Regions from separate parts of the Paracoccus sp. Arc7-R13 genome, predicted to be linked through region 2. Evidence: riboswitches for the same ligand, from Rfam matches in the RefSeq annotation. Region 2 holds a riboswitch; each other region holds the start of a gene.
The links. A riboswitch is a leader RNA that binds a small molecule or an ion and turns the genes downstream of it on or off. The one in region 2 is predicted to bind cobalamin.
Positions count from the first base shown of each region.

Region 1: linked by a shared signal. The riboswitch ahead of EOJ32_RS14640 (ABC transporter substrate-binding protein) and the one ahead of EOJ32_RS02940 (DUF1636 domain-containing protein) in region 2 are both predicted to bind cobalamin.
Region 3: linked by a shared signal. The riboswitch ahead of EOJ32_RS18365 (TonB-dependent siderophore receptor) and the one ahead of EOJ32_RS02940 (DUF1636 domain-containing protein) in region 2 are both predicted to bind cobalamin.

Region 1 is NZ_CP034810.1:2,951,440-2,954,710, forward strand. It holds gene EOJ32_RS14635 (iron ABC transporter permease) at 1-297, opposite strand, end outside; gene EOJ32_RS14640 (ABC transporter substrate-binding protein) at 294-1,301, opposite strand; cobalamin riboswitch at 1,439-1,656, opposite strand; gene EOJ32_RS14645 (hypothetical protein) at 1,889-2,143, opposite strand; gene EOJ32_RS14650 (TRAP transporter large permease subunit) at 2,269-3,271, opposite strand, start outside.
Region 2 is NZ_CP034810.1:594,156-597,426, forward strand. It holds gene cobN (cobaltochelatase subunit CobN) at 1-58, opposite strand, end outside; gene cobW (cobalamin biosynthesis protein CobW) at 58-1,101, opposite strand; gene EOJ32_RS02940 (DUF1636 domain-containing protein) at 1,104-1,514, opposite strand; cobalamin riboswitch at 1,609-1,835, opposite strand; gene cobO (cob(I)yrinic acid a,c-diamide adenosyltransferase) at 1,876-2,505, shown strand; gene otsB (trehalose-phosphatase) at 2,607-3,271, shown strand, end outside.
Region 3 is NZ_CP034813.1:123,206-126,476, reverse strand. It holds gene bhcA (L-aspartate--glyoxylate aminotransferase BhcA) at 1-97, opposite strand, end outside; gene bhcR (HTH-type transcriptional regulator BhcR) at 294-1,115, shown strand; cobalamin riboswitch at 1,178-1,365, shown strand; gene EOJ32_RS18365 (TonB-dependent siderophore receptor) at 1,498-3,271, shown strand, end outside.

The sequences.
Region 1 (3,271 bases), 870 kb from region 2:
GTTGCGCAACAGCGTCTGCAGGACCAGCCCCGAGATCGCCAGCCCCGCTCCGCAGGCCCCCGCCACCAGCGCGCGCGGCAGGCGATAAGCCCAGACGATACCCTGATCGATCGGGTCCAGCGGATAGCCCGCACCCAGCATCTGGTTGGCCAGCGCCTGCCAGACCGTCGAGAGGGGGATCGGCGTTTCCCCCAGGGCGGTGCCGGCCAGGGGGGCCGCCACGATCAGCAGCGACACCCACAGCCAGACCGGGGACAAGGGGCGGCGGACGGTCGGCACCCCGACATCGGCGGTCATTCGGACAGCCCGTCCATGCCCGCCGCCAAGGCCTCCAGCCCGTCGATCATGCGGATGCCGGGATGCAGCGCCTCGGCGTCCAGGATGACGATGCGATCCCGGCGTACGGCGGTCATCCGGCGCGTGACCGGGTCCGTTTTCAGAAAGCGCAGCTTTGCCTCGACATCGTCGGCGGGAAAGCGGCGGCGGTCCATGCGCGCGATCACCAGCACCGAGGGGTCGGCACGGGCGATCGTCTCCCACCCCACGGCGGGCCATTCCTCGTCCGAGGTCACGACGTTGCGCAGGCCAAGGCGGTCCATCATCCAGGCCGGGACGCCCATCCCGCCCGCCATGTAGGGGTCCAGCGCCAGATCGGCCGAGGAGAACCAGACCGCCGCGGACGCATCCGGCAGGTCCATCGCCCGCGCGCGCTCCACGACCGCCGCCTCTCGGGCCTGCAGGTCGGCGATCAGCGCCCGGCCCGCGTCCTGCGCGTCCATGACCCGCGCGATCTGGTCGATGCCGTCCCACAGGGTCGCTATGTCGAAGGGCGCAAGGCGGGTGCCGTCGGCGCCCACGCTGTTGTCCTTGCCTTGGCAGTCCGTGGGCATGACATAGGCCGGAATGCCCAGATCGGCGAACTGTCGGCGCGTGCCGACCGCCCCTTGGTCCCCGATCATCCAGGCGAACATCGTCGGCACAAAGCCGGGGCGCCGGTTCACCACCGATTCAAAGCTGGGCGTGTCGTCGGTGATGCGGTCCACCGTGGCGTCATCCTCCGCAAAGGCGGGCAGCACCGGGGTGAACCACAGCGCGGTCCCGGCCATCCGGTCCGCCTGGCCCAGCGCATACAGGATCTCGGTCGTGGACTGGCCGATCGACACGACGTTGTCGGGACGCACGGGGATGGTCACTTGGTACCCGCAATTGTCGATCACCAGCGGATAGTCGGTCGGCGCGGCAAAGGCCGCCTGGCCCAGGCCCAGCGCCACCGCGGTCGTCAGGAAGATTCTGGTCGTCATGGTCGTCCTTCATGAAACGAAGGACGGGGCTGAAAAAGGCGCAGCGGCGTCACCGGGGTCCCACCCACCTTCGCGGTCGCGTCGGACGAAGGCCGTGGATCGGCGCATGCGGTCTTTCTCCGGGGCACCCCGCCCGGGTTGGTTCAGGTCATGATGGCAGGTCTCCTGACTTGCGGATCGCGGCCTTCCCCGCCTTCCCGGCGCATGGGGCGCCAGTGGCATCATGGGGTCGGCTACCGCTTACAGTTGCGGGGGCAGTCGCGGATTCGGCGCCTGATGGCTACACCTCACCACGTTCCCTTTTCACCCTGCCGGGGCCTTGGCCGGCACGGGAACCATCACGGACGGAAATGCCGCCGGGTGGGGACAAAGTCAACCGCCGCGGCAAGCAGCCCGCAGCCGACCCGGCCACCACGGCCGACGCACTGCGACACCCACGGCTTATGCCAGCCTGACCCCGGCGACCGGTGCGCCGCTGGCCGAACGCGCGGGCGCCCTGCGAAGGAAGTAGTTGGTCGCAGTCCTTCCTGCCCAGCATGGCAGGGCCTCAGGCCGCCGGGCAATCCGGCGCCTGACACCGCAGGGCTTCAAACCTGGCCGGGCTTCTTTTGCCACAGGTGGCGAAGGTCCAGCCGGGGATAGTCCCGCTCGATCTGACTGCCCCAGAACAGGCCTGCGATCGGGGCGTCGGGATGGTCGGGATCAAGGCCATAGTCGATCTGGGCGATGCGTTCGGCCGGCATGTGCAGGGTGTAACGCAGGAACAGGAACTGCTCCAGCCAGGCGTCATGGTCCTTGTTCGTGAACAGGTCCGGGCGGGGGACGGGTTCGGGGTCGTGCATGGTGGGTCAGCCTTGGGTGACGGATCCCGATTGTCCGTCAATCCGCCTGCCGGTGCAACATTCCTGTCCCCGAACGAACAGGGGGCACGCCGCATCCGGCATGCCCCCCGATCCACGGCAGGCGATCAGTAGATCGCGAGGGCCGGGAACAGGATCAGCAGGCCCACCGCCAGGATCTGCAACCCTATGAAGGGCAGCAGGGCGCGGAAGATTTCTCCCAGCGAGATGTCCGGCGGGGTCACCGACTTCAGGTAGAAGGCGGCGGGCCCGAAGGGCGGCGACAGGAAGCTGACCTGCATGTTCATCGCGAACAGCACGCCGAACCAGACGGGGTCGTATCCCAGGCTGACGATGATCGGCACGAAGATCGGCATGGTCAGCAGCGCGATGCCGACCCAGTCCAGGAACATGCCCAGCACGAACAGGATCGCCATCATGAACAGGATGATGATCGTCGGGTTGTCGCTGATTCCGGTGATCAGTTCCGACACGAAGTTGATGCCGCCCATCAGGTTGAAGACGCCCACCAGGGCGGATGCGCCGATGCCGATCCAGACGATCATGCCGACCGTCTGCAGCGTCTGCATTGCCGCGCCGCGCAGAAGGCCCCAGGTGAATTCGCCGCGGATCACGGTCGAGATCAGCACGCCCGCCACGCCCACGGCGCTGGCCTCGGTCACGGATGCGATGCCGCCATAGATGGAGCCCAGCACCATGATCACGACCAGGATCGGCAGGAACAGGCCCTTGAGCAGGCGCAGCTTTTCGTCCCGCGGGACGCGGGCGGTGACGGCCGGGGGGACGTCGCCCGGCGTCAGCCAGGCACGGATCAGCACATAGGCCACATAGAGCAGCGCCAGCATGAAGCCCGGCACGAAGGCGGCCGTGAACAGGTCGCCGATCGAGACATTGGCGGTCAGGCCATAGATGATCAGCACGATCGAGGGCGGCACCATGGTCCCCAGGCTGCCGCCCGCGCAGACGACGCCGATGGCCAGCTTGCGGTCATAGCCCTGGGCCAGCATCTGGGGCAGCGCGATCAGGCCCAGCAGCACGACCTCTCCGCCGATGATGCCGGACATGGCGGCCAGGATGACGGCCACGAAGATCGTCTGGACCGCCACGCCG
Region 2 (3,271 bases):
GATCATAGGGGGCGTCGGACTGTTCAAGCCCGACCTGTTCGCGGAAGATGACATGCATCAGGCGGGGACACCCTCCAGCACGGCGCGGATCGCGTCGGGGTTCACGTCGTCGTGCTCCGCGATCACCACAAGGCGCGAGCGGCGCGGGGTCTGGCCCCAGGGGCGGTCGTACTGATGGCGCACCCGGGCGCCCACGGCCTGCACCAGAAGGCGCATGGGCTTGCCCGCGACGGCGACATGGCCCTTGACGCGCAGCACGTTCTGCTCGGCGGCCAGACGGGCGATGCGGGCGGCCAGATCGGCCGGGTCGGTGATTTCGGGCAGGTCGATGACGACGGTGTCGAAATCCTCATGCTCGTGGTCGTCGGCGCCGTCGTGATGGCTGGGGCGGGCGTCCAGGTCGTCCTCGGCCGCCTTGCCCAGGCCCAGGACCAGGCGCGGATCGACCGCGCCCTCGGTCACGGTCAGGATGGGCAGGGGGCGGGGCAGCTCGGCCTCGATCGCCGACCGTGCCGCTGCGACGCCCTCCGGCCCGGCCAGATCGGCCTTGGTCAGCAGGATGACATCGGCGCAGGCGATCTGATCCTCAAAGACCTCGGACAGGGGCGTCTCGTGGTCCAGGCCAGGGTCGGCGGCGCGCTGCGCGTCCACCGCCGCCACGTCGGGGGCGAAGCGACCGGCCGCCACGGCCTCGGCATCGGCCAAGGCGATCACCCCGTCCACGGTGATGCGCGAGCGGATGGCGGGCCAGTCGAAGGCCTTCAGCAGGGGCTTGGGCAGCGCCAGCCCGGACGTCTCGATCAGGATGTGGTCCGGGCGGGCGGGAAGCGCCATCAGCGCCTCCAGCGTGGGGATGAAGTCGTCGGCGACTGTGCAGCAGATGCAGCCGTTCGACAGCTCGACGATGTTCTCGGCCGGGCAGGCGGCATCGGCGCAACCCTTCAGGATCTCTCCATCGACACCCATCGTGCCGAATTCGTTCACGATCACCGCAAGGCGCAGCCCCTGGGGGTTGGCCATCAGATGGCGCACCAGAGTCGTCTTGCCCGACCCCAGAAAGCCGGTGATCACGGTGACGGGGGTCTTGATAAGGTCGATCATGGTCACTCCTGCGACACGACATGCGGGGGGATGCGGGCAATGCTCTGCTTGCGGAAGACGGCGGGGCGTTCGCGCCACGGCACGATGCCGTCGGCGGTCCCGGCATAGGCGCGCGCGCCCGACAGGATGTCGGCGGCGTCGTCCAGCGTCAGGCGGCCATAGACATAGGACCACTTGCCCGGCGCGGACAGCGCGACGGAACAGCCCTGCGAACAGGCGGAAAGGCATTCGACGGGGCGGATCTCGACACCGTCTGGGGCGGTGCGGGACAGAAGGTCGTGCAGCCGGGCGCCAAGGCGCGGCGCGTCCGGGCCAAGGGCATCCGTCCTTGCGGCATCGGTCCCTGCGGCATCGGGAACCGGGTCGGGCACGGTGCCGCGACAGGTGGTGCAGACATGCAGAACGGCGCGCATCGCGGCCCCTTCCTTGTTGCGGCAAGGGGCGTCCGAGAGGAGGCGGCACGGGGCATCCGGCCATCACCTGCCGGTCGCGAAACACCCCGTTCGCCCGTCATCGTCAGGTGCTGGCAGGTCTCCCGGCTTGCGGATTCAGGGGCGGATGCCCCGACGGTCGTCCCACCTTCCCAGCCCCAATCGGGGCCAGTGGATCGGGCGACCTCTCCGGTCACGGTCGCGGGGGCGGCTGCGCTTGGGGTCGCGGGTCTGGTGACCCGGGGCCTTGTCGCATTCCCTCTTCGCCTGTCATAGACAGGAACCAACACGCCCTCACCCAAACCCCCGCACCCGCCGTTTGTCAACCGCAAGGAGCGACCCGATGACGCAGACCGACCCGATTTCCGCCGAGGATCAGGACCGCCACGCCGCCAAGATGGCCAGGAAAAAGGCCGCCCGCGACCGCATGATGGAGACCAAGACCGGCAAAAAGGGCCTGATCATCGTCCATACCGGGCCGGGCAAGGGCAAGTCGTCGTCGGGGTTCGGCATGATCATGCGCTCCATCGCGCACGGGATGCCCTGCGCCGTTGTGCAGTTCATCAAGGGCGCGTGGGACACGGGCGAACGCACGCTGCTGACCACGCATTTCACCGACATCTGCCAGTTCCACGCCATGGGCGAGGGCTTTACCTGGGAGACGCAGGACAAGTCCCGCGACATCGCCATGGCGCAGGCCGGATGGGCGCGTGCGCAGGACCTGATCCGTGACCCGGCCATCCGCATGGTCCTGTTGGACGAGATCAACATCGCGCTGCGCTATGGTTATCTGGACGCGGCCGATGTGGTGGCCTTTCTGCAGGCGGAAAAGCCCGCCATGACCCATGTGGTGCTGACCGGGCGCGGCGCCCCCGACGCGCTGATCGAGGCCGCTGATCTGGTGACCGAGATGACCCAGATCAAGCATCCGTTCCGGTCTGGGATCAAGGCGCAGGCCGGGGTCGAATACTGACGCGCGCGGGTCGGCGGTCAAAAAACCTCACGCCGCGGTGAACCCTCGGGGGGAGTCACGGGTTCCCTTTGGTATATCCCAATCGCCGGAGCCCGCCTGACGTGACCCCACCCCCGCTTGCCCCCGATGCCGCCCTGTTCCTGGATTTCGACGGCTGCCTGGTCGACATCGCCCCCCGGCCCGATGCGGTCGTTGTCACGCAGGCGCTGCGCGACCGGCTGGCGGCGCTGTACCGGCGGCAGGGGGGCGCGGTGGCGCTGATCTCGGGGCGCGACGTGGCCGACCTGCGCGGACATATGGACGGGTTCGAGGGCATCGTCGCGGGCAGCCACGGCGCCGAGATGTCGCTGCGCCCCGGCCGCATCCAGACCCTGCACCGGGTCGATTTCGACGCGGGCCCCCTTCATGCCGCGGCCCATGCCGCCGCCGCGCCCCATCCCGCCCTGTTGGTCGAGGAAAAGCCCCACGGCGTCGCACTGCATTATCGGGACGCCCCCGATCTGCGCGCCTTTGTCGAGGAGGTGATGCAGGATCTGGCCGACCGGAACCCGCACCTGGTGCTGCAGCCCGCCAAGATGGCGGTCGAACTGCGCCCCGGTGGCGTCGGCAAGGACAGCGCGCTGGCGCATCTGATGACGCTTGAGCCCTTTGCGGGGCGCGTGCCGGTCTTTGCGGGCGACGATACCACCGACGAACCCGCCATGGCCGAGGCGCAGGCCCGCGGCGGCTTTGCCATCAAGATCGGCGACGGTCCCACCGCCGCGCA
Region 3 (3,271 bases), on a different replicon from region 2:
GGCTGCGATGGTCGATTGTGGGCATGTCGACGGCCTTGCGAAGCACCTCGGGGATGTTCGTCGGGCCGGGAATGAAGATCGGGTTCTGGGTGCTCACGGTCGGCTCCTCCTTGATGCGACAAGGTGTAGCACGGGTCCGCAAACCGGTAAATTTTTTTGAAATCGTTTTTCGGAAATCTGGTTTAATGCAGGTTTCGCACCGAAATCATGGGCGCGTGATTTTTTCATTGCCGGAAAACGGCTTTCATGAAATTATTTTCTGTGGTGTTACAGACGGAAGGGGCGTGATTCCGATGCAGCAGCCGGTGCGCAAGCGGGGACGACCAAGAGGCGGCAAGGCCGATCAGCCCGCCGCCAGCATCCAGGCCCTGGACCGCGGGCTGGACGTGCTGGAGGCCCTGGCCGCGCATGAGGGGATCACCCTGACCGGCCTGTCCACGCATCTGGACCAGTCCCCCGCCACCATGCACCGCGTCCTGGCCACCCTGGAACACCGTCGCTATGTCGAGAACAATCCCGACCGGCAGGAGTGGTTCATCGGCCCCGAGGCGTTCCGCCTTGGTTCGGCCTTCCTGCGGCGCACGAACATCGTCGAACGCAGCCGTGCGGTGATGCGCGACCTGATGGCCCTGACCGGAGAGACGGCGAACCTGGGCATCGAACGCGACGGCGACGTGCTGTTCGTCAGCCAGGTCGAGACGCATCAGACGATCCGCGCGTTTTTCCCGCCCGGCACCCGGTCTCCGCTGCACGCATCTGGGATCGGCAAGGCGCTGCTGGCGGCGTTCGATCAGACGCGGCTGGCAGTGTTCCTGCGCGACGCGACCTTCACCCGGTTCACGGACAAGACCATCGCCGACGCGGACGCGCTGCAGGCCGACATCGCCCTGATCCGCCATCGCGGCTTTGCCTTCGACGATGAGGAGCGCACCTTGGGGATGCGCTGTGTCGCGGCCTCCATCGTGAACAGCTATGGCGAGGCGGTGGCCGGGGTGTCGGTGTCGGGCCCCACGAACCGCATGACCGATGCCGCCGTCGACCGCATCGGCGGCATGGTCGCCACCGCGGCGGAACGGATTTCGGCCGGTCTGGGATCGGGCCGGGGCGGGCGGTGACCGCCTTTTGCCGGGCGTGGAACGGGTGGGCGAATCCCGTTGACAGCTCCGGGGCCTCTGCGCCACAAGGGCGCCGCTACGGTTCCGGCCTGCATGCCGGATCAAAAGGGAACGCCGGTGCCAATCCGGGGCTGCCCCCGCAACTGTAAGCGGAGAGCGATGGCCGATCATGCCACTGGAGCGATCCGGGAAGGCCGGCCAAGGCATCGACCCGCAAGCCAGGAGACCTGCCGCAGCACTCACCCATTTCCGGCGCGGGGCGTGCCAGGAAAGCGGCTGATCCGCAGTGGTGACAGTCACCGTCCTGCCGCGACCCACCGGGTCCGTGTGCCGGACATTTCTGTTTGCCGCAGGCCGTGCCTGCCTTGAAAGGTCCGTGCCGATGCGCCGTCCGATCTGTCTTCTGGCGACGCTTGTCGCCCTTCCCGTGACCGCCGCCGCGCAAGGTGCGGCACCAGGGGAACCCATCCTGCTGGACGAGATCGTGCTGACCGCCGGCATCACGCCCGTGGCCCAGGACGGCTATGCCCGCGCCCACACCGTCCTGACCGCGACCGAGATCGAGGATCGCGGCATCGCCACCGTCCAGGACGCCCTGCGCGCGCTACCCGGCGTGTCGGTCAGCGGCAGCGGCGCCAGCATCGCACAGGTCCGCATCCGCGGCGCCGAGGCGAACCACACCCTGATCCTTATCGACGGCATCGAGGCGGCGGGGGGCGAGGACGAATACGTGCTGACCGGGCTGGAGACCACCGACATCGACCGGATCGAGGTGCTGCGCGGGCCGCAATCGGTGTTCTATGGATCGAACGCCTCGGCGGGGGTGATCAACATCATCACGCGCGACGCGCCCCAGGGCCTGTCCTATGGCGGCTCGGTCGAGGCCGGGAACGGCGGGGCGGCCTTGGTCCATGTCAGCCGTCGTGGGGAGCGGGGCGGGCTGCGGCTGTCGCTGTCGGCGCGCGACGATCTGGGCTATGACCAGTCGGGCGATGGCGGCGGCAAGGACGGGATCAACCGCAAGACCGCCGTCCTGTCCGGCGACGTCCTGGCCACGGACGACCTGCGCCTTGGGGTGGCGCTGCGCCAGTCCACCGAGGATTACGGCTTCGACGCCGAGAACTTTGCCGCGACCGATGCCGAAAGCTATCTGGTCGATGCCGACCTGTTCGGCCGCCGCGACGAGTTTCAGGGCGGGGTCTGGGCGGAATATACTGCGTTGGACGGCCGCCTGGTCCAGCGCCTGGACTATCAGCACAGCATCACCCGGCAGAGCCAGGACAACAGCCCGTTCCGGCGCGGCCAGACCGAAAAGCTGAAATACCGCGCCAGCCTGGGGTTGGACGGATCGGCCGCCGATGCCTCGCAGCTGCTGAACCTCTTGGCGGAACATCAGCGCGACAGCAACTCGACTGCGCCGGGGCAGTCCCGGGAGATGTCGTCGGTCGCGCTGGAATACCGCGCGATGCTGGCCAGCGGACTGGATGTCCAGGCCGGGCTGCGCCACGACGCGAACCGCGTCTTTGCCGATTTCACCAGCTGGAACCTGGGTCTGTCCTGGCAGATGCCCGACCGTCCGTTCCGCCTGCACGCATCCGCCGGGACGGGGCTGGTGAACCCGTCCTATTTCGAGCTGTATGCCGATGCCGGCTTCTTCGGCACCGTCTATCAGGGCAATCCCGACCTGCGCCCGGAAAAGAACAGCGGCTTTGATCTGGGGGTCGAGGCGCAGCTGCCGGACGGTCGTGGGACCATCGACGTCACCTATTTCAACGAGACGCTGGAGGACGAGATCACCGACTATCTTGTCGGCATCGAGGATGGCGTGGCGTTCTATTCCTATCGCAACCAGTCCGGCGAAAGCCCCCGCCAAGGGGTCGAGGTCGCGGCCCGCATTCTGGCGACCGACAGTCTGACCCTGGGGGCCAGCTATACCTATCTGGACGCGGAAAATCCCGATGGCAGCGTCAAGACCCGCCGCCCCCGGCACGAGGCTGGCCTGAGCGCGACACTGTCGGTCCTGGACGGGCGCGGGTCGGTCACGGGCGATCTGCGCCATGTGGCAGGCACCTTCGACACCCAGTTCTGGGGCGGGTTCGAGACGCGCGAACTGCCGTCCTATACCGTGGTCAACCTTGCCGCGGGCTATGACCTGA